3 regions of the Bradyrhizobium sp. AZCC 1588 genome follow, and region 3 is predicted to be linked to each of the others. Evidence: predicted binding sites of a transcription regulator. Region 3 holds the regulator's gene; each other region holds the start of a gene.
The links. Region 3 encodes LexA, which represses DNA repair genes until DNA is damaged. Its sites were predicted from a motif close to TGTTCNNNNTGTGTTCNG; they were not measured.
Positions count from the first base shown of each region.

Region 1 (9,744 bases), 4.3 Mb from region 3:
AAGTGCAGTGGTTATGGGTCCCTGCGTTCGCAGGGACGACGGAGAGAGTTATTTCGCCGCCCCGACCATCACGTCGATCGCACCGTTGACAATCGCCTCCAGTTCCTTGCGCGGCACCTGAGCGCGGGCGCGGATGGCGATGGTGTGAATGGTGGCGGAGGCCAGTTGCGCCAGCACGGTCGCGTCGGCGCTCACCGGTAGCTCGCCCTTTTCCTGGGCGAGCCGGAAACAGGCCGCAAAAGCCTTGTCGAGCTCGGCAAAACCTTCCAGCACCATCGCGCGGATATCGGGGTCGTGCACCGCCTCGGAGGCTGCGGTCATCACCGTGAAGCAGCCGCGCGGACCGGATTCGCCGGACAGATAGATATCGAGCGCCACTGCATAGATGCGTTCCAGGCGTTTTCGGATCGGCAGTTCGTTCCTGAAGATGTCCCCCATCGCGACCCGCGCGTCGTCACGATAGCGCCGGTAGCTCTTGATGAAGAGTTCGCGCTTGTCGCCGAACGCGCCATAGAGGCTCGGTCGGTTCATGCCGGTGGCGGCGGAGAGATCGTCGAGCGAGGTGGCCGCAAAACCGTCCTTCCGAAACAGGTCGAGCGCCTTGCCGAGCGCCACGCCCGGCTCATAGGCGCGCGGCCGGCCCCGCCGCTTGGGCGGGACGGGAGCGTCGATCCGGGGGACCGGGGACTTCTTCCTTTTTTGTACCATTTCGCAAATAATTCCTTGACCGGATCTATATTATGCGGAACAGTATAAAAATCAATCCTGCCCGCCTTGAACGCCGGCCGATTGATCAACCGCCAAGGAGGCAAATCATGGACCTGTATTTCTCGCCGCTCGCCTGCTCGCTGGCGACCCGGATTGCGCTGTACGAAGCCGGCGTTGAGGTCAACTATCTCGAGGTCGATCCCAAGACCAAGGTGGTGCAGAAGGACGGCTCGGATTTTCGCACCGTCAACCCGCTCGGGCTGGTGCCGACGCTGCGCACCGACGACGGGACCGTGCTGACGGAGAACGCGGCGATCCTGCAATATGTCGCCGACCGCTTTCCGGGCGCCGGCATCTCGGCCAACTCCGCTGAGGAGCGCAGCCGCCTGCATCAATGGCTGTGCTTCATCGGCACCGAACTGCACAAGGCGCTGTTCGTGCCGCTCCTCGACAAGACGGCGCCGCAGGACGCAAAGACTTATGCGCTGAACAAGAATCTGTCGCGGCTCGACTATCTCGAGAACTACCTGAAGGGCCGCGAATTCCTGCTCGATCACTTCAGCGTCGCGGATGCCTATCTCGTCACCATCATCAACTGGACGATGGCGACGCCGCCGATCGAACTGGCGAAGTGGCCGGCGGTGAAAGCCTATCACGAGCGGCTGCGCGCCCGCCCGAGCATTGCGAAGGCGGTCGCCGAGGAGTTCGAACTCTACAAGGACGAACTCGCGCGGCATAAGGCAGCGGCGTAAGGCGCCCTCGTGTCCCGGACGCGGTGCAGCACCCCTTGGTGATGCACCGCAGAGCCGGGACCTATTTCACGGCATGCAGTGGACCCCGGAACTGCCGCTCACCGCCATAGCGTGTCGAAGACGCGCGTAAACGCGCTTATGGCGCTGCGCAGCATCCGGGGAACGCAAACGGCAAAGCCGTCACGCCGGCGGCGCCAGCAACCGCGCCGTCAGATCGCTCAACGCGCGGCGAAAGATTTTGGCGTCGCCGCGCGCCCGTGCCAGGACCAGCGCGCCCTGGATGGTGAGGAGCGCATCTTCGGCGCGTCGCTGTGCCTGGCTGGTCGTGAGCCCGGATCGCCGCAACAGCGACGCCAGCGCCGTTTGCCAGCGCGCGAAATATCCATCGACCGCTTCGGCAAAACTGTCGCGCGCCGAGCCGAGCGCCACCATGCCGACCAGGCAGACGCGATCGCCCGAGTGGAAATATTGATCGACGCCCGCGATCATCGCAGCGATGGCGCGCGCGGGATCGTCGGCGGTGCGCAAGGGCGCGAAGATATGAAGTTCGAACCAGCCGTCGATCTCGGCCAGCACCTCGGTGGCCATCTGCTCCTTGCCGCCGGGGAATAGATGATAGAGGCTGCCCTTGCCGAGCCCGGTGGCTTCCGTGATCAGCGTCAGCGAGGCGCCCTCGTAGCCATGCGCGCGAAACACCTCGCCGAGCGCGCGCAGTACCTCTCCACGTTCGACGCCTCTTTTCAGCATCTGATCATAGCGGATTCTCGCTTAGCCCCGCGACATCCGCCGGGCGCGGACCCGGGGCCGGCCAATGGAAGCGGCGCTCGCTTTCCTTGATGGCGATATCGTTGATGCTGGCCTCGCGCCGCCGCATCAGGCCATGTTCGTCGAACTCCCACTGCTCGTTGCCGTAGGAGCGATGCCACTGCCCGGCATCGTCGCGCCATTCATACTGGAAGCGCACGGCAATGCGGTTCTGATCGAACGCCCAGAGATCCTTGATCAGGCGATAGTCATGCTCCTTCGCCCATTTTCGGGTGAGGAATTCGACGATCGCCTCGCGGCCCTGGAAGAATTCGGAACGGTTACGCCAGCGGCTGTCCTCGGTATAGGCCAGCGATACCCGGACCGGATCGCGCGAATTCCAGGCGTCCTCGGCCATGCGCGCCTTTTGGGCTGCGGTTTCACGGGTGAAGGGCGGCAGCGGCGGACGCGACATGAAGTTTCTCCGGATTGCTAACCCCAACACATTGTACCGATCGGTACAGAGAGTCAATATCCATAGCGTTTTCGAGCGAAGTGGATGCCGGTTCGCGTAAAGAAAACGCGTCAAAACTAAGAATTACTCCGGCGCCAGATCAGCCTTCATCAACAGCCGCAGCGATTTCGGGATCGGCTTCGCCCGTCCCTCGCTGATGAAGGCAACGCGCACTTCCGCCTTGACGAGGACGTCTTCGCCTCGCCGCACCTCCTGTGCCAGCGTGATGGAAGCGCCCTTCACCGCGACCGGCCATGTCACCACGTCGAGCACGTCGTCCATACGCGCCGGCCGCAGAAAGTCTAGTTGCATCGAGCGGACTACGAAGGCAAAGCCCGGCATCTCCTCCTGCGCCTGCTCGAACAGCGCATGCTGCGAGGCGCCCATCAGCCGCAGATGATTGGTGCGCCCGCGCTCCATGAAGCGCAGGTAATTGGCGTGATAGACGATGCCTGAAAAATCGGTGTCTTCGTAATAGACACGGACCTGCATGTGATGGCGGCCGTCGCGGATCTCGCCGTCGAGGTAAGGAGTCATTTCAAATGATTTACTTGCTCGCGAGCCAGCCTGAGAAACTCTTTCAGATCCCAGGGCACAATACGGCCCGCTTTCACGTCAGCCATACCTTCTTCGATCAGACGCTCAAGCTCCGAGAACTTCCTAGCTCTTTCGACGGGTATATCCATCGGGAGAGAGTATCAGCTTCAGGGCTGAATGCACAGGTAACCGGACTGCTTCAACTTACGCCACCGCCGGCCGCCCCGCCCCCACCGTCACCAGCACGATCTCTGGTGGCACCCCGAGCCGGAACGGCATGATGCTGCAGCCGAGGCCGCCGGAGACGACGACGTCGCAGTTCATCTTGATATGGCCATAGGCGAGCTGCTGGCCGGACGGCGAGATCGGCGACCAGCCCAGCATCCGCACCTGGCCGCCATGGGTGTGTCCGGAGAGCTGCAGCGCAACGCGCGCGGGCACGCGGCGCGCGATGTCAGGCTCGTGCGCCATCAGGACCACCGGCGCATCGTCGGTGATCTTCGCCAGCGTCGCGCCGAGATCGTCGACGCCGATCCGCTTGAGCGGCCTGAAGCGGCGGGCCGGAATGTAAGCGAGCTGGTCGCCCAATCCGGCAAGCCAGAACGATTGGCCATTCTTGGTGAGTTTCTTCGCGTCGTTTTCGTACACCGGGATACCGACAGCTTCCAGCGCACGGCCCGCGCTCGGCAGCCCCTGCCCGTTGCGCTGCACTTCCTTGTCTTCCCACCAGTCGTGATTGCCGAGCACCGCATGCACGCCGAGCGGCGCCTTCAATCCGGCCAACGCTCCCGCCCATTCGGCGTCGGGAATGAAGCGTGTCACCTTGCGATGTCCGGCCACGTAGTCGCCGAGCATGACGACGATGTCGGGCTTGAGCGTATTGGTGCGTTCGACGATCTCACCGATATGATCGAGCGACATCCAGGGATCGCAGGCGTGGAGGTCGGCGATGGCGGCGATCCTGAGCTTGAGACCTGCCGGCCATTGTGGCGGCGAGATGTTGTACCGCACGACGCGAAGCCGGACGACCGGCGCGCTGAACCCGTAAGCGGTGGTTGAGGCGCCCAGCGCGCCCAGGCCACCCATGGACTTCAAGAAATGACGGCGTGTTAACATGTGATCCAATCGTGATGCAGCGCCAACATGGTGGCGGATTGGGCCCGAATTGGGGTGCGTTTGTGCAGAACGTTAGCAGACCTCCAGCAGCTTCTCACCAGCGATTCTGCCCTTAGTGCACCGCCGGAATGATCGGGTTCGAAGCGCTCAATCGTCGCCGTTGCCGAACAAGCCGAACTGCGCGGGATCGCGGGCGGGCTCGGCGAGGCCGAGGTGGCGGAAGGCGTGCGAGGTGAGCAGCCTACCGCGCGGGGTGCGCTGCAGATAGCCGCACTGGATCAGATAGGGCTCGATGATGTCCTCGATGGCGTCCCGCGGCTCGGATAGCGCCGCCGCCATGGTCTCGACGCCGACCGGGCCGCCGCCATAGTTCATCGCGATGGTCGTCAGATAGCGACGGTCCATGGCATCGAGGCCGGCGGCATCGACTTCCAGCGCGCTCAGCGCGTGGTCGGCGATGGCGCGGTCGACCGAGCTGGCGTCGGCTGCGGACGCGAAATCACGCACGCGGCGCAACAGGCGGCCGGCGATGCGCGGCGTGCCGCGGGCGCGGCGCGCGATTTCGTTGGCGCCGTCAGGCGTCATGCCGATGTTGAGCACGCGGGCGCCGCGGCTGACGATCTTCTCCAGCTCTTCCTCGGTGTAGAAGTTCAGCCGGATCGGAATGCCGAAACGGTCGCGCAGCGGATTGGTCAACAACCCTGCGCGCGTCGTGGCGCCGACAAGAGTGAACTTTGCGAGATCGATCTTGACCGAACGCGCCGCCGGCCCCTCGCCGATGATGAGGTCGAGCTGAAAATCTTCCATCGCGGGGTACAGCACCTCCTCGACGGCTGGGCTGAGGCGATGGATTTCGTCGATGAAGAGCACGTCGCGCTCTTCGAGATTGGTGAGCAGTGCGGCAAGATCGCCGGCCTTGGCGATGACAGGACCGGAAGTGGCGCGAAAGCCGACGCCGAGTTCGCGCGCGACGATCTGCGCCAGCGTGGTCTTGCCGAGGCCGGGAGGCCCGACGAACAGCACGTGGTCCAGCGCCTCGCCCCGCTTGCGCGCGGCCTCGATGAAGATCGAGAGATTCTTGCGTGCCTGCGCCTGGCCGACGAATTCGGACAGCAATTGCGGACGCAGCGCGGTGTCGCCGACATCGTCGCTGCGTCGCTCGGGGGTGACGATGCGGGAGGGGGTGTTCACCCGTTGCCCCTCCGGTACTTGTTGGGCAAAAGCTCGCCGATGGTGACGACCTTCGGCTCGCGGCCATTGTCGGGAACGATGACCCGCGCCTTTGCATCGTAATCGTGGATCAGTTCGCGACAGATGCCGCAGGGCGATACCACGGCGATACTGCCGGGCTCGTCCGGCTTGGGATGGCGCACGGCGACGATGGTCTCGATGCCGCGATCGCCGGTTTCGGTGATGGCGCGCCCAATGGCGATCGCCTCCGCGCAGACGGCGATCCGGCCGATATAGGCGTCGATATTCACACCGGTGACGATGCGGCCGTCGCGGGTGCGCATCGCAGCGCCGACCTCCTGCCACTTATTGCGATAACGCGGCCTGATCGCGTCAATCGCGGCAGCAATTAGTTCCTGGTCTTTCTCGCTCAACATGGCAGCAACGCATTCCTTCGACAGTCAGTGGCGAACATAGTCTATTTCGCCAGTTCCTTCAGGCCCAGCCGGATAAGCTGAGCCGTCTCGGCATTCTCGCCCGCGCTGCGCGAGGCGGTGGCGATGGCGGCGGCGGCCTGTGGCTGGCCGTAGCCGAGATTGACCAGCGCCGAGATCGCGTCGGTGACCGGGCGCGGTGCGCGGTCGCTGTCGATGGCGCCGGCCAGATGCACCACGGCGGGATCGACATTGGCGAACGCCGGCGCCTTGTCCTTCAATTCAGACACGATGCGCTCGGCGACCTTGGGGCCGACGCCCGGCGTGCGCGACACCGCGGCCTTGTCGCGCAGCGCAATCGCATTGGCGAGTTCGGCCGGCGGCAGCGTCGACAGCACTGCCAACGCGACCTTGGCGCCGACGCCCTGCACGGTCTGCAAGAGGCGGAACCATTCGCGCTCGGTATCGGTGCGGAAGCCGAACAGCTTGATTTGATCCTCGCGGACATAGGTTTCGATCGAGAGCACCGCAGCCTCGCCGGGCGACGGCAGCGCCTGCAGCGTGCGCGACGAGCAATGCACCTGATAACCGACGCCTCCGACGTCGAGGATGACAAAATCCTCGCCGTAGGAATCGATCAGGCCTTTGAGTTTACCGATCATTGTGACGTCCCGGATTCGAAGGCGATGGCGGCGCCGACAAAAGTGAGGGACGCACCGGCTAAGGGGTTCCCTCCCCCCTTGCGGGGGAGGGTTAGGGAGAGGGGTGCCGCTTGCTCGATTGCCTGACGTACAGCGAGGCCAGCGCTTCCCTCATCGACTGTGTAGCTAAGTTCGTTGATACATTGTCGTCGCGCATCTTCGGTCGGAACCCGCGGCTTACCCCTCTCCCCAACCCTCCCCCGCAAGGGGGGAGGGAGCCTGACGAGTGTGCTTCCCTCACTTGGCCTGACGCGGCGGCAGCCCATCATGCGCTCGCCACTTTCATCCGCAGTGCTGCGCCCTGGCGGTGATGGGCGTGCGTAATCGCGATCGCCAGCGCGTCGGCGGCGTCGGCGGATTTGGGCTCGGCCTTCGGCAGCAATATCTTCAGCATCACCGCGATCTGGTTCTTGTCGGCGTGGCCCGCTCCGACCACGGTCTTCTTCACTTGATTGGGCGCGTATTCCGCAACCGATATGCCGAACATCGCGGGCGCCAACATGGCGACGCCGCGGGCCTGGCCTAGCTTCAGGGTGGCGACGCCGTCCTTGTTGACAAAAGTCTGCTCCACTGCGGCTTCCGCCGGCTTGAAATCGCCGAGGACTGTGGCAAGCCCTTCATGGATCGCCAGCAGGCGGCTCGCTATAGGCAGGTTGTCCGGCGGCTCCACCGAGCCGCAGCCGATGAAGACGAGCCGGTTGCCCTCGGTCTCGATCACGCCCCAGCCGGTACGGCGCAGGCCGGGGTCGATGCCGATAATCCGGACGGGGTGGCGAATCGGTGGGGATGTCATGGCGTAGTGATAACGCCAGAGCCGGATGAACGAAACATAAAGAGAACGGAAATCCCCTGGATGAGGCTGGCCGTGCCCCGGACGCGGCGCGACACGAAGTGACGCGACGCAGAGCCGGAGCCCATCTATCCGCACGGTACTCAGCAGCATGGGTCCCGGCTCTACTGAGCAGCGCTACCGGACGATGCTTCGCATCGCCTAGGCTGCACCGCGTCCGGGACACGTGACACCCTACCCGCCCATCTTGGCGACCAGCGCGTCGGAAACCTCGAAATTGGCGTAGACGTTCTGCACGTCGTCGTGCTCGTTCAACAGGTCCATCAGCTTCAACAGCTTCTCGCCGGTCTCGTCATCCACCGCGACCGTGTTCTGCGGCTTCCAGGTCAGCGCTGCCTTGCGGGCTTCGCCGAACTTGGCTTCCAGCGCTTTCGCAACCTCGCGAAAGGTTTCCTGCGAGGCGTAGATCTCGTGGCCGCTTTCGCTGGATACAACGTCGTCGGCGCCGGCCTCGATCGCGGCTTCCAGCATCGCGTCGTCGGAGGCCTTGCTGGCGTCGTATTCGATGATGCCGGTGCGGTCGAACATGAAGGCGACCGAGCCGGTTTCGCCGAGATTGCCACCGGACTTGGTGAAATAGGAGCGGATGTCGGAGGCGGCGCGGTTGCGGTTGTCCGTCAGCGCCTCGACGATGATGGCGACGCCGCCGGGGCCGTAGCCCTCGTAGCGGATCTCGTCATAGCTCTCGCTTTCGCCGCCGATCGCCTTCTTGATGGCGCGCTCGATATTGTCCTTCGGCATGTTTTCCTGCCGCGCCGCGATCACGGCCGCGCGGAGCCGGGGGTTCATGGCCGGGTCCGGGGTTCCCAATTTGGCGGCAACGGTGATTTCGCGCGCCAGCTTGCTGAACAGCTTGGACTTCTGGGCATCCTGCCGGCCCTTGCGGTGCATGATGTTCTTGAATTGGGAATGGCCGGCCATGCGGAGTCTCTTGGATTCATCCGGGGTGTAGGGGTGAAGCGCGGCCTTATAGGCCGGCAACCGGCTGAAATCAAAGATTTACGTCCCATCCGGGTATGCCGGTACTGCCGCGCGCCGAAATATCAGGCAGTTGTTAACCATGATTTCATGCTCGGATGAGAGGATTTCGCACGCGCCCTCAACTTTTAAGGGACTCCATGGCCTTCGGTTTGTTCAAAAAGCAGGTGGCGGAACCGGCTTTGCCTGCCGTCCAGCCCAAGGTTCAGACGGCCGGCGCCGTGACGGAGGCCGTCTCGGGCGATGGCGACTCGGCCCAGGCCATCCTCGAACTTCTGGAACTCGAACTCGGCGCGATGATCCGCCAGCTCGAGCGGGCGGCCAATTCGGTCGCCGGCGGCGCCGAGGCGACCGCTGCGACGCTCTCCACCATTCGCCAGCGCACCGACGCCCTGACGAGCCGCACCAGCGCTGCACAGGGCACGGCGACGACGTTTTCGCACGCCGCCGACAAGTTCACCCAATCGGCGCAAGGGATCGGCTCCCAGGTGCGCGACGCCGGCAAGCTCGCCGACCAAGCCAGTGAGGCCGCCCGCGAAGCCGGCGCCAATGTCGACCGCCTGAGGGAATCATCGGCCGCGATCGGCAACGTGGTCAACCTGATCGCGCAGATCGCGCGGCAAACCACGCTCTTGGCGCTCAATTCCACCATCGAGGCCGCACGCGCCGGCGAAGCCGGGCGCGGCTTTGCCGTCGTCGCCACCGAAGTGAAGGCGCTCGCGGTGCAGACCCAAAGCGCGACGGAGGAAATCACGAAGAAGATCGAGGCACTGCAGCGGGATGCCGCGGGCTCGGTCGATGCCGTGCATCGCATCACGCAGTCGATCGAGGCGATCCGCCCGGTGTTCGAGAACGTCAACGGCGCGGTCGCCGAGCAGAGCGCGACCACCGGCGAGATGGCCGACAATGCGGCCTCCGCTTCGAGCTTCATCGCTTCCGTCGGCGCCAGCGCCACCGAAATCGACAGCGCCACCAAGGAAGCCGAGGCCCATGGCGAAAGCGTCGCCAAGGCCGGACGGGCCGTCACCGCGTTTGCGCAGAAGCTCAAGGCGCGTTGCGCAGTGCTGCTGCGCCAGGGTGATCGCACCGAGCGCCGCGAACAGCAAAAACTACCGTGCAGCCTCAAGATCGAAATCCAGACGCCGCGCGGCGTGATATCGGCGCCGGTCTATGAGATTTCGATCGATGGCATCCTGGTCAGCGGGCCAGACGCCGAAAGGCTGGCGCAGGGCCAGAGTTT
Region 1 covers NZ_JAZHSC010000001.1:2,183,512-2,193,255, forward strand. The annotation lists gene V1277_RS10220 (TetR/AcrR family transcriptional regulator) at 49-708, opposite strand; gene V1277_RS10225 (glutathione binding-like protein) at 816-1,460, shown strand; gene V1277_RS10230 (TetR/AcrR family transcriptional regulator) at 1,641-2,207, opposite strand; gene V1277_RS10235 (nuclear transport factor 2 family protein) at 2,212-2,679, opposite strand; gene ybgC (tol-pal system-associated acyl-CoA thioesterase) at 2,803-3,255, opposite strand; gene V1277_RS10245 (metallophosphoesterase) at 3,460-4,371, opposite strand; gene ruvB (Holliday junction branch migration DNA helicase RuvB) at 4,519-5,562, opposite strand; gene V1277_RS10255 (cytidine deaminase) at 5,559-5,978, opposite strand; gene ruvA (Holliday junction branch migration protein RuvA) at 6,020-6,637, opposite strand; gene ruvC (crossover junction endodeoxyribonuclease RuvC) at 6,942-7,469, opposite strand; gene V1277_RS10270 (YebC/PmpR family DNA-binding transcriptional regulator) at 7,701-8,447, opposite strand; gene V1277_RS10275 (methyl-accepting chemotaxis protein) at 8,645-9,744, shown strand, end outside.
Region 1: ruvC (crossover junction endodeoxyribonuclease RuvC) is a predicted target of LexA. The motif match lies at 7,500-7,517, and genes of this name have one in related genera.

Region 2 (9,744 bases), 2.8 Mb from region 3:
TTCACATTATCTGGGCGCGGCGCAAGATCGCAGACAAGCGCAAAATTATCAATTGTAGCGTATGAAAGGCTCCGGCATCATAACCTGTTCTACCGCACCGGCACGGGATCGTCGACTTCAGGAAACCTTCCTTCAATCGACGCCTCTGCTCCGACATCACGCTACTCCGTTGGCATACACTTGTTACATGTGCCGCGTTATTCCGCCTCGCAAGCCAAGTCCGATCAAGAGCCTGCCATTTCCTGCGCTCCGCCGAGCAGCGTGACGTTGAGTCTGCCGCCAGTGAACAACATGTCGTCCAGCGCTTCGCTGATGTCGCCGAATTCGACCGTCGAACCGCCATCCCGAAAAATGCTCGTTTGCGCGATACGCCGCATCAATTCCTTGATGAACGCGGCGCTGACGCCCTTCGTGCGGTTCACGGTCTCATCAATGATGGTCTGATCCATCGGCAGGTCCTTGCCATAGAGCTGAACAAGCTTGCTGCGGCCGATGCCGTCGGGCAGCGGCACTTCGATCGCCTGGTCGATACGTCCGGGCCGGCCGGCCAGCGCGCCTTCAAGCTGCTCCGGCCGGTTGGTGGTCAGGACGAACAGGATGTCGGAGTCCTCCTTCAGCCCGTCCATTTCGTTGAGCAGCTTGTTGAGCAGCGGCTCTTCACACGATCCCATCTCTTCGCGATCGCGGGCGATGAGGTCGACGTCCTCGATCACGACCATCGTCGGCTGCAACAGGCGCGCCAGCTTCATATAGGCGCCGAGCAACCCCACCTGCTCGGCCGTGATGATCAACGTCGTATGTCCGGGCAAATTGGTCGCGAGGTAACGGATCGTGTGCGTCTTGCCGGTGCCCGGCGGGCCGTAAAGCAGGATGCCCTTGCGGGTCGATTGGCCCAGCTTGCGAAGCGCGGCGCGATTGCCGACAAAGCCCATGACGTTGCGATCGAGCAGCTTCAGCGTCTGTTCGGGCAAGATGACTTCCTCACGTCCGACTGCCGGCAGCCGGTGCACCATGACCCCGCTCGACCGTCCGCGATAGTCGGATCCACCTTCGAGCGAAAGGATCTTGCCGCGATAGGAACGCGCGGCGTGCACCGCCTCTTCAAGCTCGGCGAACGAACGTTGCACCAGTGCGTCGCCGGCGGCGCCGGCCGGCACGGCGATCTCGATGCGTATCGCAGCCTCATGCTGGTATTCGCGATGAAACGAAAGCAGCACGGCGTAGCGGAGCTCGCCGGCGCTGCACAGCCACAGTCCGTTATGCAGGCATTTCACCGGCTGCGCTTCACCGATTTCGACGTCGTGGTACTGCGGCGGCGCAAGCGTGGGTGCGTTCCGGCTCTCCTTCATCAGGGCCGCAAATACCAGCGTCTCATAGCGATACTCCTCGTGAATGCCGAAGAAGTGCAGCGGCGAGGCGAGCAACTGGTCGACCGCGACCTGGACGTCGGCGCGCATGTGGCCGGGAAACTGCCGCGCTCTCGTCACCAGCTGGTTTCGCGGGATTCCGGCAAAATGCCAGTCAAGCGCGAGCCAGGCGTATTTGAACTCGTCTCCAGGCACGGCCTCCGATGCGCGCCTGACGGCAAGCAGGCAGCTGTTGCAGAGGCACGCTGTCCTGCCGGCAAGCCGGATTTCACTGCCAGCCGCCGGTGCTCCGCAAAGATCGCATGCGCCTTTCGTGGTCGCGGTTTCGCTGGTGATCAGCAAACCATGACCGGCGGCGCCGATGCTTTGCCGTGCCGAATCCAGCAGCGCCTTGGCGACCGGGCCCGGGTAGGGGCCGCAGGCCACCTTCTCTTCGTTCTCGATCAGCGCGGTGAATGCGATCGCTTCCCGTTCCGACTTGCCGAAGACGTTGCGAAGGAGCTGCCGGACGAATTCGACGGGCGTATCGTCGTCATTATGAATGAAGAGCGTGATCGACCCGGCGTCAGTGCAAATGTCATGCATGAAAGAAAAACCTCGTACGCGTTGCCCAAAGAACAAAAAGAGAACATAGGCAGCGCGCCACGTCAAGTGGTCAGAGAATCGCCATGAATACATCGGGTTGTGTCGCTAGTCACCGCCATTCTTGCTGCGCGAGTTGCTCCGCTACAGAGGCTTCTAGCGGCCAGTCCTACGCCGTCGTTCGCCATCATCCCAGGGGCCCTGCGCGCCGCCGCCTCGGAACGTCTCCGGACATCCCCCGTTAGGCGTGATTGGAAGCGCCATGAACGGACGACTCTACCGCAAGGTTCTGCTTGTAGCGGCGGCCAGCGCGCTCGGCGCGCTCTCTCCTGCTGCGGCCCAGACCGCACCGACTGTGACCGTCGAAGCTGGGATAATAAGGGGCGTCGCTTCGAACGACGTTGCTGCCTTCAAGGGTGTTCCGTACGCAGCACCGCCGGTTGGGGCTTTGCGCTGGCGCGCACCGCAGCCGGCTGCGGCCTGGCGCGACGTACGTCAGGCCGCTGAATACGGCTCCGACTGCGTACAGAAGCCAACACCGGGCGCTGCCGCCGCGAGCGGTGGCAAGTTCGACGAGGATTGCCTGTTCTTGAATGTATGGCGCCCGGCCGCGCTCAAGCCAGGCGATCGGTTCCCGGTCCTGGTGTGGATTCACGGCGGCGGCTTCATCGCTGGCGGAGCATCCGCGCCGACCTTCGATGGCAGTGCGCTCGCAGGCCAGGGCCTGGTCGTGGTGTCCCTGAATTACCGCCTGGGGCGGCTCGGGTTCTTTATGCATCCGGCGCTGACGGCTTCGGACGAAGAAGCACCCGGCAATTACGGCTTCCTCGATCAACTCGCCGCGCTGCAATGGGTACAGCGTAACATTGCTCAGTTCGGTGGCGATGCAAAGCAGGTGACGATCGCGGGCGAGTCCGCTGGTGCGGTTTCCGTGATGCATCACTTGGCGTGGCCCGCGGCGCACGGCTTGTTTCATCGCGCCGTGGTCATGTCGGGCGGCGGCCGCACCTATGGGATCGGAGCATCGCGTGCGCGGGCCGAAGAGGCCGGCGTCGCCTTTGTGCAGAGCGTGGGTATCACCGGAAGCGGCGCCGACGTGCTTGCGGCGCTGCGGGCCCTGCCGGCGCAGAAAGTCAGTAGCGACCTCGGCGTGGAGGCGTTGCTGGGAAAGGTGGACACCTATGCCGGCGGCCCGATCGTCGACGGCAAGATCGTGACCGGCATGGACATGCCCGGCGAGGCGTTGCGCAAGCGCACGGCGGCCAAGGTGCCGGTGCTGATCGGTACGACGAGCGACGATTTGCCGGTCGTGTTTCCGCCCCGGGATAATCCCCTGTCGTTCTTCGGCGCGGATGCGCCGGTCGCGAACGCCGTATATTTCGCAAGCGCGGTGGACCCGGGCGCCGCGATCAAGAACATCGCGGTGGATATCACGATGCATGAGCCAGCTCGCTTCGTCGCGAAACAGGTGACCGCAGCCGGCCAGCCGGCGTGGCTCTACCGGTTTGGATATGTCGCCGAATCGCTGCGGCCGAAAGGCACCGCGGAGCATGCCAAGGAAGTGTCCTATCTCTTCGGCACGCTAGCTGCGACGTACGGTGCGGCCGCAACGGCAAAGGACCGCGCGATGGCTGATCTATTTATGGGCTACATTGCTGAGTTCGCCAAAACCGGCGATCCGAACCGCAGCGGCCTGCCCACATGGCCGCCCTTCGATCCCGCAAAGTCCGAGCTGATGATGTTCACGCCTGACGCCACAGCGGTCGTGCAAGCCGACCCTTGGAAATCGCGGCTCGATCTGATCGAACGCGCGGTCGAGAGGCAGGCTGTACCACCGCAGTAGTCGCTGCGTAGCGGCTGGCGGCATCATGCCCAATCTTCATCGACCGTGCCGCGCCGGTTTTTCGATCACTCCGGGGTAAGCTCAGCACCAGGCCCGGGAAGAATGCTCCACCCAGCTTGCACAAGCGAACGGGTGGTTCGCAGGAAAGCCGTGAACCACTGCTCGACGCCTAGCCCGCTGCGTCCTTGATCGCGGCTTCGAAGGTCTTGGTGTCGAAGGCCGGCATACTTTGGATCCGGCCCAAACCTTGCGTCGCGTACCAGACGGAGAACGCGAGCATCGCCGCCTCATTCGGGGCATCGACGATGTCGACGAAATCGTAGTAGCCCTGCGTGTAGTGGATCGACTCGACCTTGATGCCTAGCTTGTCGAGTTTTGTCTTGGCCTTGCCGATCCGCTCCGATTGCTTGCTTGCCCATTCCGGGCTCAGATTACCAAGCAGCACATATTTCATGGCCACCTCCACGAGAGGTTGATCATTTTGCGCGAAGGACCACACAAATATACGCCTTCCCACGACCCATGCCCATGCCGATTTACGGAGCGGGAACGGCGAGGCACGGGTTCCCCCGGCGCTGGTCCTGGCCGACAAGCCCTATAGCCAGCGCCGTACCCGCGCGCAGTAGCGGCGATAGACGTCCCCGAACTTGCGCTCGAGGTAGGCTTCCTCGCGGGCGATCACACCGTAGCGGATGACTAGCGCGAAGGGCACCAGCGTCATCAACAGCCAGAAGCTGTTGAAGGCAATGGCCAAGCCGATCAGCCCCAGCACCATGCCGAGATAGATGGGATTTCGCGTGAAGCGGTAGGGGCCAGCCTCCACGATGGTCGTGGTCGGCAGGTTGGTGGGCACGTTCGAGCCGGCCCGGGTCATGGTAGAGATCGCCCACGCGACCAGCGCCAACGCGAGGGCGAACACTATTGCGCCTAGCCAGCCTGCAGGTAGCGCGGTCGGCAAGAACGGCAAGGGCATGAGCCAGTTGAGCGCGAACCCGGCGAGCACCGCGAGCGCCCACGCGATCGGCGGCCGGACAATGACACCAGCGGTATCTGTTATGTCAGCCATAACGGGACCGGTGAAACAGCGTTTGATGTGGCTGAAGGCTGTTTGCAAGCATAGCACAAATCGCAGCCAGCCCGAGATCTGCTGGTTGCACCGGGGCGCGAAGGGCGGAAGCGGAACTCAGACGATGCCGTGTTCTTTCAGAACGGCTTGCTCGTCCCCTGACACCCATCCAAAGATCTTTGGTGTGTCTTCGAGCTGCTGCACCAGGTAATGGACCTCAAAATCAATGGAAACATCCACTTCGCTGCCACGGTCGTAGATGGCGGTCCAAGCGACGTGCGCCAGGCAATGGTGCTCGTCGATAGGTGCGATGCGGACATTGCGAAGTCGCATATCCTTGGTACCGATCCGGCGATAATGTTCAAACCCCTGTTGCATCATCTGCTTCAAGTGCTCGTCATTCCGGCCGACACTGACGCCAGCCGGCGAGGCAGCAACGAACGAAGTGGCGTATGAAGACGTCACCTGGTCCATATCCACTTGATCCCTGAGCGCCATTCGGAACAGGTGCGCATAGCGCTCAAACAAGTCCTTTACGTTCTTTTCCATAAGGTGCCGCCTCCTCACTATGGCTCTCTTGGCTCAACGCATTCTGCGCAAGATGGTTTAGTGTGGTCTAGCAAGACTGGCCGGGTCCGGCCGCCAAACATGTTCAGAATGCTGTGAGGGGTAGATGGAGAAGCTGGATCTAAAGAAGGTGAGGAAGCCGCTCTTCACCGCTCCCCTTAACCGCTTCGTGACGATCGATGTGCCGCCGGTTTCCTACCTCATGGTAGATGGTCATGGTGACCCGAACACCGCGCAAGCTTATAGGCTGGCCGTGGAAAGCCTCTACGCGACGGCCTTTACGATCAAATTCTCCTGCAAGGCAAACGGGAAAGACTTCGTCGTGATGCCATTGGAGGGACTTTGGTCAGCTCCCGATCCCGAGAGCTTCTCCGCTCGGCGCAAGGACGAGTGGGAGTGGACCATGATGATCATGGTGCCGGACTATGTGGATGACGAAACCTTCCTGGCTGCCAGGATCAAGGCGCGAGAGAAGCTCGGCGCGCTTCCTGACAGTCTGCGGCTCGAAAGCCTGGAGGAAGGTCTCTGCCTCCAGGCACTGCACGTGGGCAGCTACGACGACGAAGGACCGCTGCTCGCGAGGTTGCACCGGGAGATCATGCCTTCGGGCGGCTACGACTTCGCCGGTCGGCATCATGAGGTCTATCTGAGCGACCCTCGCAAGACGGCGCCTGAAAAGCTCAAGACCGTGATCCGCCAACCCGTGCGGCAGAAGTGAAAGTCCGTGAACTACTCCAAGCGGCGTGGAGCCTGATCAGCACGTCAAGCGCCACAGAGGCCGGCTACGAAACTTGCAGCTAGTTGGCGGCGCGAATGCCCCGCTCGCGTATGATCGCGCCGAACCGCTCGGAGTCTTTGCGGGACTTTTCCTTGAACTCTTCCGGAGACATCGGTGCGGCGATGTTTCCGAGGGTCGCGAAACGCTCGCTCAACGCGGCGGTTGCAAGCGATCGATTAACTTCCTTGTTCAAACGCGCGACAACATCGGGTGATGTTCCGGCTGGCGCGTAGATGCCGAATAGGGCATCCGCATCAAAGCCGGTCAGGCCGAGTTCGTCGAGCGTGGGTACATTCGGAAGTTGCGGCGATCGTTGGGGGCTTCCGATCGCAAGAGCACGCAGCTTGCCGGCTTTCACGTGCTCGATGGCGATGCCGGGATCGAACAGAAAGTCGAGTTGCCCCCCGAGCAGGTCATTGAGCGCAGGCGCTGCACCGCGGTACGGCACGTGCACTGCGCTTGTGCCGGTCATGTTCTTCAACATTTCTGCCGCAAGATGGGGAGAGCTGCCGATACCGGGCGATCCAAAATTCCGCTTTTCCGGATTGGCCTTCAGGTCAGCAATGAATTCCTTGAAATCCCGCACCGGACTGTCCGCCCGAATGACGAGATAGAAAGGCACGCGTGCAACGGACGCGACGGGGATGATGTCCTTCGTGGGGTCGAATGGCATTTTGGCATACAGATGCGGATTGATCGCCACCATTCCGCCTGAAGACATCAGCAGGGTGTAGCCATCCGGCGCCGACCTCGCCACGAATTCTCCGCCCAGATTTCCGCCAGCGCCTCCCCTGTTTTCGATCACGACCGACTGACCGAAAGCTTCGCTGAGAGGCTGACCTACAAGGCGCGCGAGCTGATCTGCTGCTCCTCCCGCGGGAAAGTTGACAATGAGGCGAATGGACTGGCTGGGCCAGGTCTGTGCTAGCGAGGTCTGTGCCAGCGAAGTGGATATTAGGCCCGCGGTGAAGGCGATCGCGACCACAATGGCTCTCATGATTATCTCCCTGGGTCTTACTATTTGAAGGAATAGCGATGGATCGCTCGATCCATCCGCAGGATCCCGTTCCGCATATGAAAGAGAGCGGGCGGGGTAAGTCACTTTCAACCCGCGAGGAAATCGCCGATCGCCGTGACACAGGCGGGGTCTTCCTGCATGGCGAAGTGCCCAACGCCGGGCACGATACGAGTGCGTGCTTTTGGAATCGCGCTTGCCCAGAGTTCCGCCTGACTGGCAAGTGCGATCCTGTCCCTGTCGCCCCACACGACGAGCGTTTCGTTGGGTATCCGGCTTAGCCATCGACGGAGATTCGGGTGTCCCATGCCGTGGGCCTTCTGAATGTTGCTCAGCGCCTTGGCTTCCTTTTCCCTTGCCGCAATGAACTGCTCTGGCGGGGGTGCAAGCGAGCCTCCGGGAAAGTATTGGGCTGCGATTTCCGTTCGATGCGCCAGGTAGCCAGGCAAATCTTGCGGAGCGACTTTGGTGGGGTCGGCGCCGCGATGATCAGGATGGTTGAGCCCGGCAGGCGCGTTCAGCACCAGACGAGCAAAACGTTCGCCGGCGACCACCGCCATTTCTGCCGCCATCCAGCCGCCCATGGAATGACCCACGAGGTGCGGCCGATCCAGCTCCAATGCTGCGATGAGTCGCAAATTATGGACGATCAAATCCTGCATCCCGCAGATATGCGGCGCAGCTCCGCTTTCGCCGAAGCCGGGGTGGAATGGCAGATAGACTCGAAACCTGTCGGCCAAACCGCGCGCCCATTCTTGCCCCTCGATCGTTGCCGCTCCGTGAAGCGCCAGGACGGCCGGACCCCTCCCGATGACTTTTATGACCGTGTCAACGCCATCGATCTCGAGCTTTATCGTTTCGAATACCACGTCAAACTCCTTCCTGGCAGCGAACTGGCGCTACGGTTGGACCATCGTATCCGTCGAAAAAGAGTGCGCTGCCAATCTGCCGCGAGATTGCATGCGCACGAAGTCGATCACCTGCTGCCCCACCGTCTCAAGCTGACGTCTGGTTGCCGCATCTGTGCAGTTTCCCTCGGCGTCGAACAGCGCGCCGGATGTGTTCAACATGGCGCCAAGCGGCGTTGGCCAGCCTCTGAGGGAATGAGCAACCGTCCGAAGCGCGGCTAATGTTTGCCCAACCGCCTGCCACCCGCCAGCACAGGCGATGCAGCCAACGGGAATTCCATCCAGGTAGGCGCGTGTATCCGTTCTGAGTTCTTCCGCGTAGTCGAGCGCGTTCTTTATCAGTCCGGATATCGATCCGTGGTAGGCAGGCGACGAAATGATAATGCCGTGGCAGGCACGAAGCGCGGCCAGGAGACGCGAAGCCTGATCGGACTGTTGCTGTCCGGGCATATACATCGGCAGAAGCAGTTCTGCGCCGGAGAGAAGAAGGGTCCTTGCGCCTTCATCCTCGGCGGCCTTGAGGCTGATCACGAGCGCGCGTTCGGACGATGACCCGCGCCGCGGGGTTCCTCCTATCCCGAGAATAAGAGGCTTATCCTGAATCATGCTTCGCTCCAGTTGTTGCGCCTGCAAGCCGAAATGCTCGCCCGATCCAATCGGGCGACCTGCGTAGCTGCGTAGGGTGGGCAAAGCGGAGCGTGCCCACCACAACACGCACCGCTCGTGAGCGGTGGGCACGCTCCGCTTTGCCCACCCTACGAAGACACTGCGCTAGCTCGCATCAAGCGATCTCAGCTCGGCGCAATTGGGGGATTACCTCCTCGCCGAATAGAGCGAGTGTTTCCCGGCGGCGCGGCGTAAAGCTCCTTCCCAGCATCGCGAGAAAATGGCCCGCGCCGCATTTGCGGCATTGATCGATGATTTGTTCGGCGACCTGCGCCGGCGTGCCGGCGATGTAGTCGTCGTCGTGCAGTGAAAAGCCGGCCCCAGCCCTCGGCGCATCGAGCAATGAGGATGTGCCTTGGACAACGCGCGGATCGCCAGCCACAACTTTCAGAGTCGCTGCCTTCGCGGCATGGGATTCCTCGCGCGCCTCAGCCGCATCGTATGAAATGGAGACATTGCGCCGGATTGCGAGCTGATCGGGCCCTACCGAAAATCCCAACCGGGCAGACTCCTTCCGATACACGTCGAAAATTTCCGATATGCGGGAGACGGATTCGAAGCCGGTGCAAATCTTGGATTGCCTTTGAGCGGATTTCTGCGCGGATCCGGTACTTACAACAGTTGTCCATTTTGGCGGAGACGGCTGCAGGAAGACGTTCGGCATCAGGCTGAGGTTTTCGAATTTCCAATACTTTCCGCTGTGGCTGACGACGTGGTTCACGAGGGCGGCGTCGAGTATTTCCAAAGCCTCGTTGAAGCGCTCGCGGGCCTCCTCTATCCCCAAGCCTATCCGCGCGAGCTCCTGCGGCACGCCGGCTGCAAAGCCGATCTCGAGGCGTCCCTTTGTCAGGTGATCGAGCATCGTCAGTTCTTCGATGATGCGCCATGGCGCATAAAGCGGCACGACCATTCCCATCGTTCCCAGCCGCAGTCGGGTCGTGTGGCGAGAAAT
Region 2 covers NZ_JAZHSC010000001.1:3,722,897-3,732,640, forward strand. The annotation lists gene V1277_RS17445 (ATP-dependent Clp protease adaptor ClpS) at 225-1,952, opposite strand; gene V1277_RS17450 (carboxylesterase/lipase family protein) at 2,212-3,792, shown strand; gene V1277_RS17455 (GYD domain-containing protein) at 3,962-4,246, opposite strand; gene V1277_RS17460 (methyltransferase family protein) at 4,388-4,858, opposite strand; gene V1277_RS17465 (DUF6841 family protein) at 4,976-5,407, opposite strand; gene V1277_RS17470 (GyrI-like domain-containing protein) at 5,532-6,143, shown strand; gene V1277_RS17475 (Bug family tripartite tricarboxylate transporter substrate binding protein) at 6,223-7,200, opposite strand; gene V1277_RS17480 (alpha/beta fold hydrolase) at 7,308-8,087, opposite strand; gene V1277_RS17485 (NADPH-dependent FMN reductase) at 8,118-8,732, opposite strand; gene V1277_RS17490 (LLM class flavin-dependent oxidoreductase) at 8,908-9,744, opposite strand, start outside.
Region 2: V1277_RS17445 (ATP-dependent Clp protease adaptor ClpS) is a predicted target of LexA. The motif match lies at 1,981-1,998, and genes of this name have one in related genera.

Region 3 (9,744 bases):
GAGACTCCCTGCAACACATTCTCGCATGGCCCGCCGAGAAGGTGCTGATGGCCCACGGAACACCAATAGAGCAGGATGCCCGAGCATACCTGCGCCGTGCTTTTGGCTGGTTGATCGCGTGATTCAGCAGCACAAGTGGCGGGAACAACCGAAGTCCCGGATGTCGCGGAGCAATCCATCGCACCGAGCGAAGAAAGGAATGGATTGCTTCGTCGCTTCGCTCCTCGCAATGACGTAGCGGGCATCTTGCCCCAACTTCACGCTTCAATCCGCTCGGCGCAGCCTTCGCTTAATTCGGCACCGCCCGTTTCGCGGCCGTGACTGCATTTGCATTCACGGTGCCGCCGCGCAGCAGGTTGAACGCGGCGTTGAGCGCCTTGTCGTCCTTTTCGTTCGGCGGGACGTAGGCTTGCGAGCCGGTCTGCTCGGCGCCGTCGGCGGCGAGGTGGCCGCGCATCGAGGCTTCGCCTTTCAGCTCGGCGCGGCCCTTGAGTTCATCGGGCACATCCTGCAGCACCTCGACGTCGGGCGCGATGCCCTGGGCCTGGATCGAGCGGCCCGATGGCGTGAAGTAGCGCGCCGTGGTCAGCGCCAGCGCGCCGTTGCCCTGCCCGAGCGGAATGATGGTCTGCACCGAGCCCTTGCCGAAAGTGCGCGTGCCGATCAGCGTGGCGCGCTTGTGGTCGCGCAGCGCGCCGGCCACGATTTCGGACGCCGAAGCCGAGCCGCCGTTGATCAGCACGACCAGCGGCTTGCCCTTGGTGATGTCGCCGCCGCGCGCGGTGAAGCGCTGGGTTTCCTCCGAAGTGCGGCCACGCGTCGAGACCACCTCGCCCCGGTTCATGAAGGTGCTCGACACCGACACCGCCTGGTCGAGCAACCCGCCGGGATTGTTGCGGAGATCGATCACGTAGCCCGCGAGTTTTTCCGGCGGAATTTCCTTCGAGATGCTGGCGATCGCCTTCTTCAAGCCGTCGGTGGTCTGCTCGTTGAAGCGGGTGATCCTGATGTAACCGATGTCGCCGCCGTCGGCCTTGAAGCGGACCGGCCGCACCCGGATGATCTCGCGCACGATGGCGACGTCGATCGGCGCGGCGGCCCCCTTGCGCACGACCTTGAGGCGGATCTTGCTGTTGGCGGGGCCCTTCATCCGGCCTACCGCCTGTTCGAGGGTCATGCCCTGGATGACCTCGTCGTCGATCTGGGTGATCACGTCGCCTGACAGCATGCCGGCCCTGGCCGCGGGCGTATCGTCGATCGGCGTCACCACCTTGACGAGGCCATCTTCCATCGTCACCTCGATGCCGAGCCCACCGAACTCGCCATGGGTGGTCTCCTGCATGTCGCTCCAGCCCTTCTCATTCATGTACCGCGAATGAGGATCGAGCGCTGAAATCATGCCGTTGATGGCGCCTTCCATCAGCTTGGAATCGTCGGGCTTCTCGACATAGCTGGTCTTGATCCGCTCGAACACATTGCCGAACAGATTGAGCTGGGTGTAGGTGTCGGAACGGGCCGCGGCCTTTGCCGCCGCCACCAGATGCGCCCCTTGAGGTCCGATCACGAGAGCGGTCAGACACGCACCCGTCACCGTGCCGAGAAGAAAGGCAAAATTCCTGCGCATCGTGGGGCGTCCCTCTATCTCTACGGACGCCCACACCATCCCTGTGAATCGGCGCCCCTGTCCCAGCCCCGCCAACTCACAATGGCTTTTTGGTCGGATCAAGGCACGCCGACCCGGGGCAATACGGTCGCTTTCAGAGTGTGAATGAAATCATCACGTTAGATGGCGAGTTCATCGTGCCCGGGCTAGCCGGCATCTTCTACTTTGCGGCGCCTTCGGCGGATTTGGCCTTTGACTTCGCTGCCGGCGCCTTGGCCGCCGCTTTCGGCGGTGTGCTGTCGCCGCGCATCGTCCCCCAGGGGTCCGAATTCTTCTGCTGCTCGGGGATGTTGCCGAGCGATCTCCGGTAGGCCCGCTCGGCGTCCTTCTCGGCCGCGATTTGCGAGGGCGTCTTGGGCTTGTCCTCCTCGCCATATCTGGCGGGACCTTGCTGGGCGGCGGCGGATCCGGCCAAAAAAGCGATCACGGCGACAGCGCCCAGGATTCTGCCAACAACTTGCATGCGACTACTCCCTGAAATTGGTCCCAAGCCTTAGCACAGCCGGCGTACGGGCTTAAGCGCCGGATTGGGCTGCGACGCAAATCACCGTGGCCGTTGCCGAGGCCGGTCCGGTTTTGTAAACGACTGCCATGAATTCGCCGCCAGTGCCCCATTCCGTCGATGCCTTGCTGTTCGACCTCGGCCGTGTCGTGCTCGACATCAGTTTCGAAGAGGTAATGACGTGCTGGGCAGGGCATGCGGGCTGCCCGCCTGCCGATCTCGCCGGACGCTTTGTGATGGACGACAGTTTCAAGCACCACGAGACCGGCCGGATCGACGATGCGGCGTTCTTTGCGGGCCTGCGCCAGTCGCTCGGCATCGGCATCACCGACGCGCAGTTCCTGGAAGGCTGGAACGCGATCTTCACCGGCGAGATGCCCGGAATTTCGCCGCTCCTGGCGCGTGCAGCAAAACGCCTGCCGCTCTATGCTTTTTCCAACACCAATCCGGCCCATGTCACGCATTTTTCGCAGGCCTATGCGGATGTGCTCGGCCATTTCCGCGAGATATTCCTGTCCTCCAGCATCGGTTTGCGCAAACCCGACGCCGAAGCCTATGATCATGTGGTAAAAGCGATCGGCGTGCCGGCGTCGCGGATCCTGTTCTTCGACGACTCGGCTGCCAATATCGAAGGTGCGCGGGCGCGCGGCCTTTCTGCCATCCACGTGACATCGACGGATGACGTGGCGAGGGCACTGACCGCACTTGGAATTTGAAGGAGGTCTGCCCGTGGCGTTGATGCCGGTTGCCGATGCGCTTGCCGCGATTCTTGCCGGTGCAGAGGCGCTGCCCGAAGAAATGGCGGCGCTCGATGACGCGTATCACCGCATTCTCGCACGCGACGTCGCCGCGCGGCGGACACAGCCGCCGCAGGCGATGTCGGCGATGGACGGCTATGCGGTGCGCGCGGCTGACGCCGCCGATGTCAGCGCACGGCTGAAGGTGATCGGCGAGGTCGCCGCCGGCCGTCCGTTCGAGCGGAAGGTCGGCCCGGGCGAGGCGGTGCGGATCTTTACCGGCGGCGTGATCCCCGATGGCGCCGACGCCGTCATCATCCAGGAAGACACTGGCGTCGAAGGCGATCATATCACCATCACGGAAGCTGCCGTTCCGGGGCGGCATATCCGCGCCGCGGGCGTTGATTTCCGCGAAGGCGACGTCCTCCTCAAACGCGGGCGCCGCCTCACCGACCGCGACCTCTCACTCGCCGCCGGCATGAACTACCCGGAGCTTGCAGTGCACCGTCGCCCGAAAGTTGCGATGCTGGCGACCGGCGACGAACTGGTGATGCCGGGCGCAAGCCCCAGCCCCGGCCAGATCGTCTATTCCAACGGCTACAGCTTGCGGGCGCTGGCGCGAGCCGAAGGGGCAGAAATCATTGACCTCGGAATCGCCGCCGACACCGTCGCCGCGACCACGGAAGGCATCCGCCGTGCCCGCAAGGCCGATGCCGACATCCTGATCACCATGGGCGGCGCTTCGGTCGGCGACCACGACCTCGTCAAGCGGTCGCTGGAGGCCGAGGCCGTCGCCATCGCGTTCTGGCGGATCGCGATGCGGCCGGGCAAGCCGATGATGCATGGCAGGCTGGAGGCGATGCGGGTGATCGGCCTGCCCGGCAATCCCGTTTCCTCCTATGTCTGCGGCTTCCTGTTCCTGGTGCCGCTGATTCGCGCTCTATCGGGCCGCGATACCATCCATCACCCGCGCGAAAGCGCCCTGCTCGGCCGCGATCTCGCCGCCAACGACCAGCGCGAAGACTATCTTCGCGCCTACCTCGAAACGCGCGACGACGGCACGCTGGTCGCCGTGCCGGTGAACCATCAGGACTCGTCGCTATCAGGGAATCTCGCTGCGGCACGGGCACTTGTGATACGTCCGCCGTTCGCGCCGGCTGCCGCAAAGGGCTCGCCTTGCGAGCTGCTCCGGCTGCCGGAATGACGCCTGAACCGCGCTCCGACAGCACTTTGGGCCGGAACCGCAATGCGTTCACCTGAAATTAAGTGGTTGCGGAACACATATCGAACATATAGTGTCCGTTCATGATTTGTTTCGACTGCTAGTGTCTTTGATTGAGAGTTTGGGGACTCCACGATCTGGGCTCTGAAGATTCGGAACGAGACGACGCCAACCGGGGGATTGCTCGCGATGCTTACGCGCAAACAGTACGAACTTCTGCGTTTCATCAATGAACGGCTGAAAGAGGCCGGCGTGCCGCCCTCCTTCGACGAGATGAAGGACGCGCTCGATCTGCGCTCGAAATCCGGAATCCACCGCCTCATCACGGCATTGGAGGAGCGCGGCTTCATCCGTCGCCTGCCCAACCGCGCCCGCGCCATCGAAGTCATCAAGCTGCCTGAGCTCGCAGCCGCCGCCAACAGCCGCCGCGGCTTCACGCCGAGCGTTATCGAGGGCACGCTCGGCAAGCGCACGGTGAGCGCGCCGGCCGCCGAGGACGACGGCAATCGCCCGGTCGCCGTGCCTGTCATGGGCCGGATTGCCGCCGGTACGCCGATCGAGGCGCTGCAGACCCGCAGCCACACCATCAGCGTACCGCCTGACATGCTCGGCTCCGGTGAACATTACGCGCTCGAAGTGCGCGGCGATTCCATGGTGGACGCCGGCATTCTCGACGGCGACATGGCGCTGATCCAACGCAACGAAACCGCCGACACCGGCGACATCGTCGTGGCGCTGATCGACGAGGAGGAAGCGACGCTGAAGCGCTTCCGCCGCCGCGGCGCCTCGATTGCGCTCGAGCCTGCCAACACCGCTTATGAAGTCCGCATCCTGCCGCCGAACCGGGTCCGGATTCAGGGCAAGCTGATCGGGCTGTACCGCAAATACTGACCCATTATGCCGTCCGGGCCGTGACGGAAAAGAGCCCCGGCCCGTGGCCGGGGTTTTTTGTTGCACGTGTGGAACTAAGGCACGTTAGCGCGTTTGTGAATGTGGCGCAGTGCGCCAGTCGCAGAATTGCCCAGAACAGAGAAAAGGCTCTGCGCCATGTCCACTCTGATAGAGGCCTGTGCCTCCTTCTAGACACGGGTCAGCTATCTCAAACGAGGGAGCCATCCGATGTGTGACTATAGCCTGCATGCTGTGGCTACGCGGCCTGCCGAGGTCGGCGAGACGCTGATCACGACGACATTCCGCGGTACATCGACCCGCGGCTTTGCGTCGGAACGCGAGCCTGCAGTGGCGGTCTGCATGCTTCCCGGCACCGAACTGGCGTTCGCTGAGGACGTCAAATACGACAACCGGTGGATCTGGACTCGAACCACCGACTGGCGGGTCGGCAAGTTCAATCAAATCGACCCCCATATATCCGACCGTCACCATGACGCGATCGAATTTCCCGACGGAAGCCATGTGCTGGTGACGCAGCTTTGCGAAGGCCAGCGCGCGACCGTGCTGCAATTGCCGGTGGTCCAGACCGGTGGCGAACGCGCGCCGAAGGTGACGGAAGCGCCTCCGGCCGAATCGATCGTGACCGGATAAACGCCCACGCGAATACGATCCGCCGGTCCAGGCCGGCGGATCGTGGTGGTACATTTTTCAGAACTCGGCACCGCAGGGGGCAGTCGGTGGTCAACAAGGTTACGTGGCAAAAAGCCGGGCGCGTCACTGAGCCCGGGCGGTACATGTTCAGGTACGGCTGGCTCACCATCACGGCCGAAGATCTCGCAATCTGGCGGCAATTCCCCGACGCATCGTTCACCCTGGTCGCTCTGCCGTCGGCGCCCGACGCGCCCGAGGAATTCCATCTCGGCGCGTTCGAAATACCAGCCAAGCCCACGGTCGACGAGCACTGAAGACCGTCTACTCCTCCGCCTGAAGGTCTGCCTCGGCCGGCGTGGCATCGACGCTGCGCGGTGGCACGACGCGCGGCGCAAGCACCGTGGTGTCGGCCTCGCTCTCGTCGGCTATGGCCGGCGACCACGGGCGGTCGATGCCCCTCGGCTTGACCGCCTCGACGGCAAATCCCTCCCGGCTGCGCCGCAACGTCATCGCGCCCTGCCGCCGCAGTCGTTCGGCGCCGATGACGGAAGCACCGCATGCCGGCGGGGCCTGCCGCAGCGTCACAATGATTGCTGCGCGCTCGCAATCGTCCGAAAACGCCTCGGGTCTGAGCGCCTGCGCGATCAGGGCGCCGCCGGCGGATTGCACCACGCAGCCAAGATCGTCGCATGAGACACCTGACGTGAGCGAGGCGTCGGCCGCGGTTCGCGCGTCCGCATCCGCCGCCAGCCACTCCTTCAAAAGAAAGACGTCCCGAGACCCCTTGGCCGCGTGCATCAAATGTAGCCGGCCATCCTGGCCGCGCACCCCGACATGGCGTCCGTCGGCGGAAATCAGGATATCCGGCTGCGGCACCCTCGCAGCCCACAGCGCCGCTGATAGTACCAGCGCCGCACCCGACCAGCGCAGCGGCGTGCGCAACAGGCCGAGCAGGATGATGCCGAGGCTCGCCGCAATCAGCGGGCCGATGCCGAAGGCCGGCACCCGGCCGACCGCGCCGGGTAACGCCGCGACCCATTGCGTCACCGCAATCATCCAGTCGATGCCGAGGCCCATGATCGCCCAGAACAGTCGATCGAAGCCGAACGGCATCGCGACGAGGCCGAGCAGGCCTGCCGGCATCACCAGCGCGGAGACCACCGGCATCGCCGCGAGGTTGGCGAGCACGCCGTAAGGCGTGACCCGGTGAAAGTGAAAGGCCGCGTAAGGCATGGTCGCAAGCCCCGCTACCAACGAGGCCAGCAACAGCATGGTGACTTCGCGGCCGCCCCACAGCGCCACGCGCGCCGTTGCGGTATGATCCGCCGTCGCCAACAGGCGCGGCATGCCGATCTGCACCAGCGCCACCAGCCCGAGCGTCGCCGCAAACGACATCTGAAAACTCGGATGTACCAGCGCTTCCGGCGCGACCGTGAGCACGATCAGGGCCGCGACCGCGAGCGTGCGAAACGTAATCGCGCGGCGATCGACCATGACGGCGATCAGCACCACGGCCGTCATGAAGAACGATCTTTGCGTCGCGACCTCGGCGCCCGACAGCAGCAAATAGAACGCAGCGGCAACGAGGGCTGCCGCCGCCGACCACTTCTTGATGGGCTGGCCGACCGTGAGCACAGGAAACAACGCCAATAGCGCCCGCACCGCAAAGAACACGACGCCGGCGACGACGGCCATGTGGTAGCCGGAGATCGACAGCACATGGCCGAGACCGGAGATGAACATCGCGTCGTTCACCGGCGGCGAGATCGCATCGCGCCGCCCGGTCAACAGCGCGGTCGCAATCGCGCGCCTGTCGCCTTCCAGCGTGGTCCTGATCCGCGCGTCAATCGTATCGCGCAGGCCTTGCATCACGGCCGAATAGCGCAGGCGGAGCCCGCCCGCGGCGGGCGGCTCGGCGGTCTTGATCGCGCCCATCACGAAGCCGGAGGCGCCGATGCCGGCGAAGAACATGTCGCGGCTGAAATCGTAGCTGCCCGGCCGCACCGGCGAAAGCGGCGGCAACAGCCGCGCCTTCAGCTCGACGAAGCTGCCGACCGGCGGAGCCGTGCCCTTCCTTACCGAGAGCCGTACCCGCTCCAGCTTCGTCGTTCCGCGCGCGCTTTCCATGGTGACGACGCGAAGGACAAAACGGTCGGTGCGCTCGCGAATGTCGCGCGTCTCGACAAAACCCGTCAGCGACACGGAAAACATCGGTCGCGCCAGCACGCCATGCGCAATCCGCGCGGTCTTCCAGGTCGCGACCGCAAAGCCCGCGGCGACGGCCGCGATCATCACCGCGGCGGGAAAGAATTTCTGCCGCCGCAACAGCACCGCCACCGCGCACAGCGCAACTGCCACTATGGCAGCCACCGACAGCACCGGCTCATGATCGGCAGCGAAGTAAAAGGCAATGCCGGTGCCGAATGCCACGGGTACCCACGGCAGCAGGCGCCCGGCGCCGGCTTCCGCGTGCGCCCATGCGCGCAGGGTCTCGATCAGCGGCGGCCAGAACGCGGGGCGCGCCGGCAAGAGTCCGCCGACCGGCGCCGCAGCACGCGGCGGCCAGGTGCCCACATAGCCCCGTTTTCGGCCCGACGTGTCGCCCTGCTCCGCCACCGAGCCTACACCTTACGATCTCGTGGAGACCGCAAGACTACCGGACGCTGTATTGTGGCCGCTAGCGGAACGGATGCAGAAACTTGAGGAAATGCACGCCGGCCGGCGTTACAATCATTTCATGAGACTTGCGGCCTGCCTTCTATTTGCTTTGGCGACGTCAGCATCCGCTGTCGCAGCGGCTGAACAATGCCGCTTCATCGAAGCAAGACCAGAGCGCGAAGCGTGCTATCAGCGCCAGGACGTTGCGCGGGCCGCCCGGCAAAAGGCTAACGAGGACCGGCAGGCACAGCAAAAGCTGTATGAGCCGATGGCCCAGGAGGATGCCCAACTCGCCAAATCCCTGCGCAGCATTTGCCGGGGCTGCTAGGCCGATCCCGAAGCACGCTTAACAACGCCCGTCGCGGCCGACCGCTACTCAAAGCGTAACCGTCCGGCCTGCGTTGTGTTGCCGCTGCTCTTCCCCGGAGCCACTATCCAATTCCGCCGACAACTCACCGGCAGGAACGCGCTCTTGAAAGCGCTCTTGCAAGTGCGCCGCAGCAGGATGCACACTGTGTGCGCGGGATCAGGTGTCAACGTCTACGGTTCTCAGCTCGACTGGAATTCACGGTCGCGCTCAGAATGAGAGGAGCATGACGCCATGCGAGAAACCGAAATCCACGACTATGCGCGGCAGTTACTGGAAGCACATGGCGCGAAGGCCATTGCGGAAGCTGCCCAGAATGCCATCGAACTCGAGGCAAAAGGCGAGGTCGAACTGGCCAGAACCTGGCGGCATATCGAAGACGCGATGAAGATGATGCGCGGTCCCCACCAAAGCTGAGGCTGCCGGCGCGGCAACGCAGAACGTGGGCCAGGAGCCGCCGCAAGTCGCTTCGCCACGGCTGAATGGCATCGCAACGTCCAAGATGCGGCTCTCCATTACAGGAGTTGAAGCCATGTTCCCGAAGTGTGCGACAGCCGAAGATCTCGTGAAGGCGATCAAGGACGAGAAGGTGCAGATGATCGATCTGCGCTTCACCGACTTGCCCGGGGTGTGGCAGCATTTTTCCGTCCCGCCGGGTGCAGCGAGTATCGATGCTCTGAGCGAAGGCATTGGGTTCGACGGATCGTCCATCCGCGGCTTCCAGGAAATTCAGGAAAGCGACATGCTGGTCGTGCCGGACCCGGCCACGGCCTTTCTCGACCCGTATTCGCCGGTATCGACCCTGGTCCTGATCTGCAACATCAGGGACCCCGTGACGGGTCAACCCTATAGTCGTGACGCCCGTTACATCGCCCAGAAGGCCGAAACCAACCTGAAAGGTACCGGCCACGCCGATACGAGTTATTTCGGCCCGGAGGCGGAGTTCTTTGTGTTCGACGAGGTGCGCTACGGACAAGGCATCAATCATGCCTTCCACGAAATCGATTCCAGTGAAGGGAGCTGGAATACCGGCGCGGAGGAAGAGCCGAATCT
Region 3 covers NZ_JAZHSC010000001.1:6,482,633-6,492,376, reverse strand. The annotation lists gene V1277_RS30225 (DUF4336 domain-containing protein) at 1-122, shown strand, start outside; gene V1277_RS30220 (S41 family peptidase) at 290-1,624, opposite strand; gene V1277_RS30215 (hypothetical protein) at 1,824-2,126, opposite strand; gene V1277_RS30210 (HAD family hydrolase) at 2,255-2,881, shown strand; gene V1277_RS30205 (molybdopterin molybdotransferase MoeA) at 2,895-4,106, shown strand; gene lexA (transcriptional repressor LexA) at 4,314-5,015, shown strand; gene V1277_RS30195 (hypothetical protein) at 5,244-5,666, shown strand; gene V1277_RS30190 (hypothetical protein) at 5,753-5,980, shown strand; gene V1277_RS30185 (ComEC/Rec2 family competence protein) at 5,988-8,282, opposite strand; gene V1277_RS30180 (hypothetical protein) at 8,926-9,108, shown strand; gene glnA (type I glutamate--ammonia ligase) at 9,224-9,744, shown strand, end outside.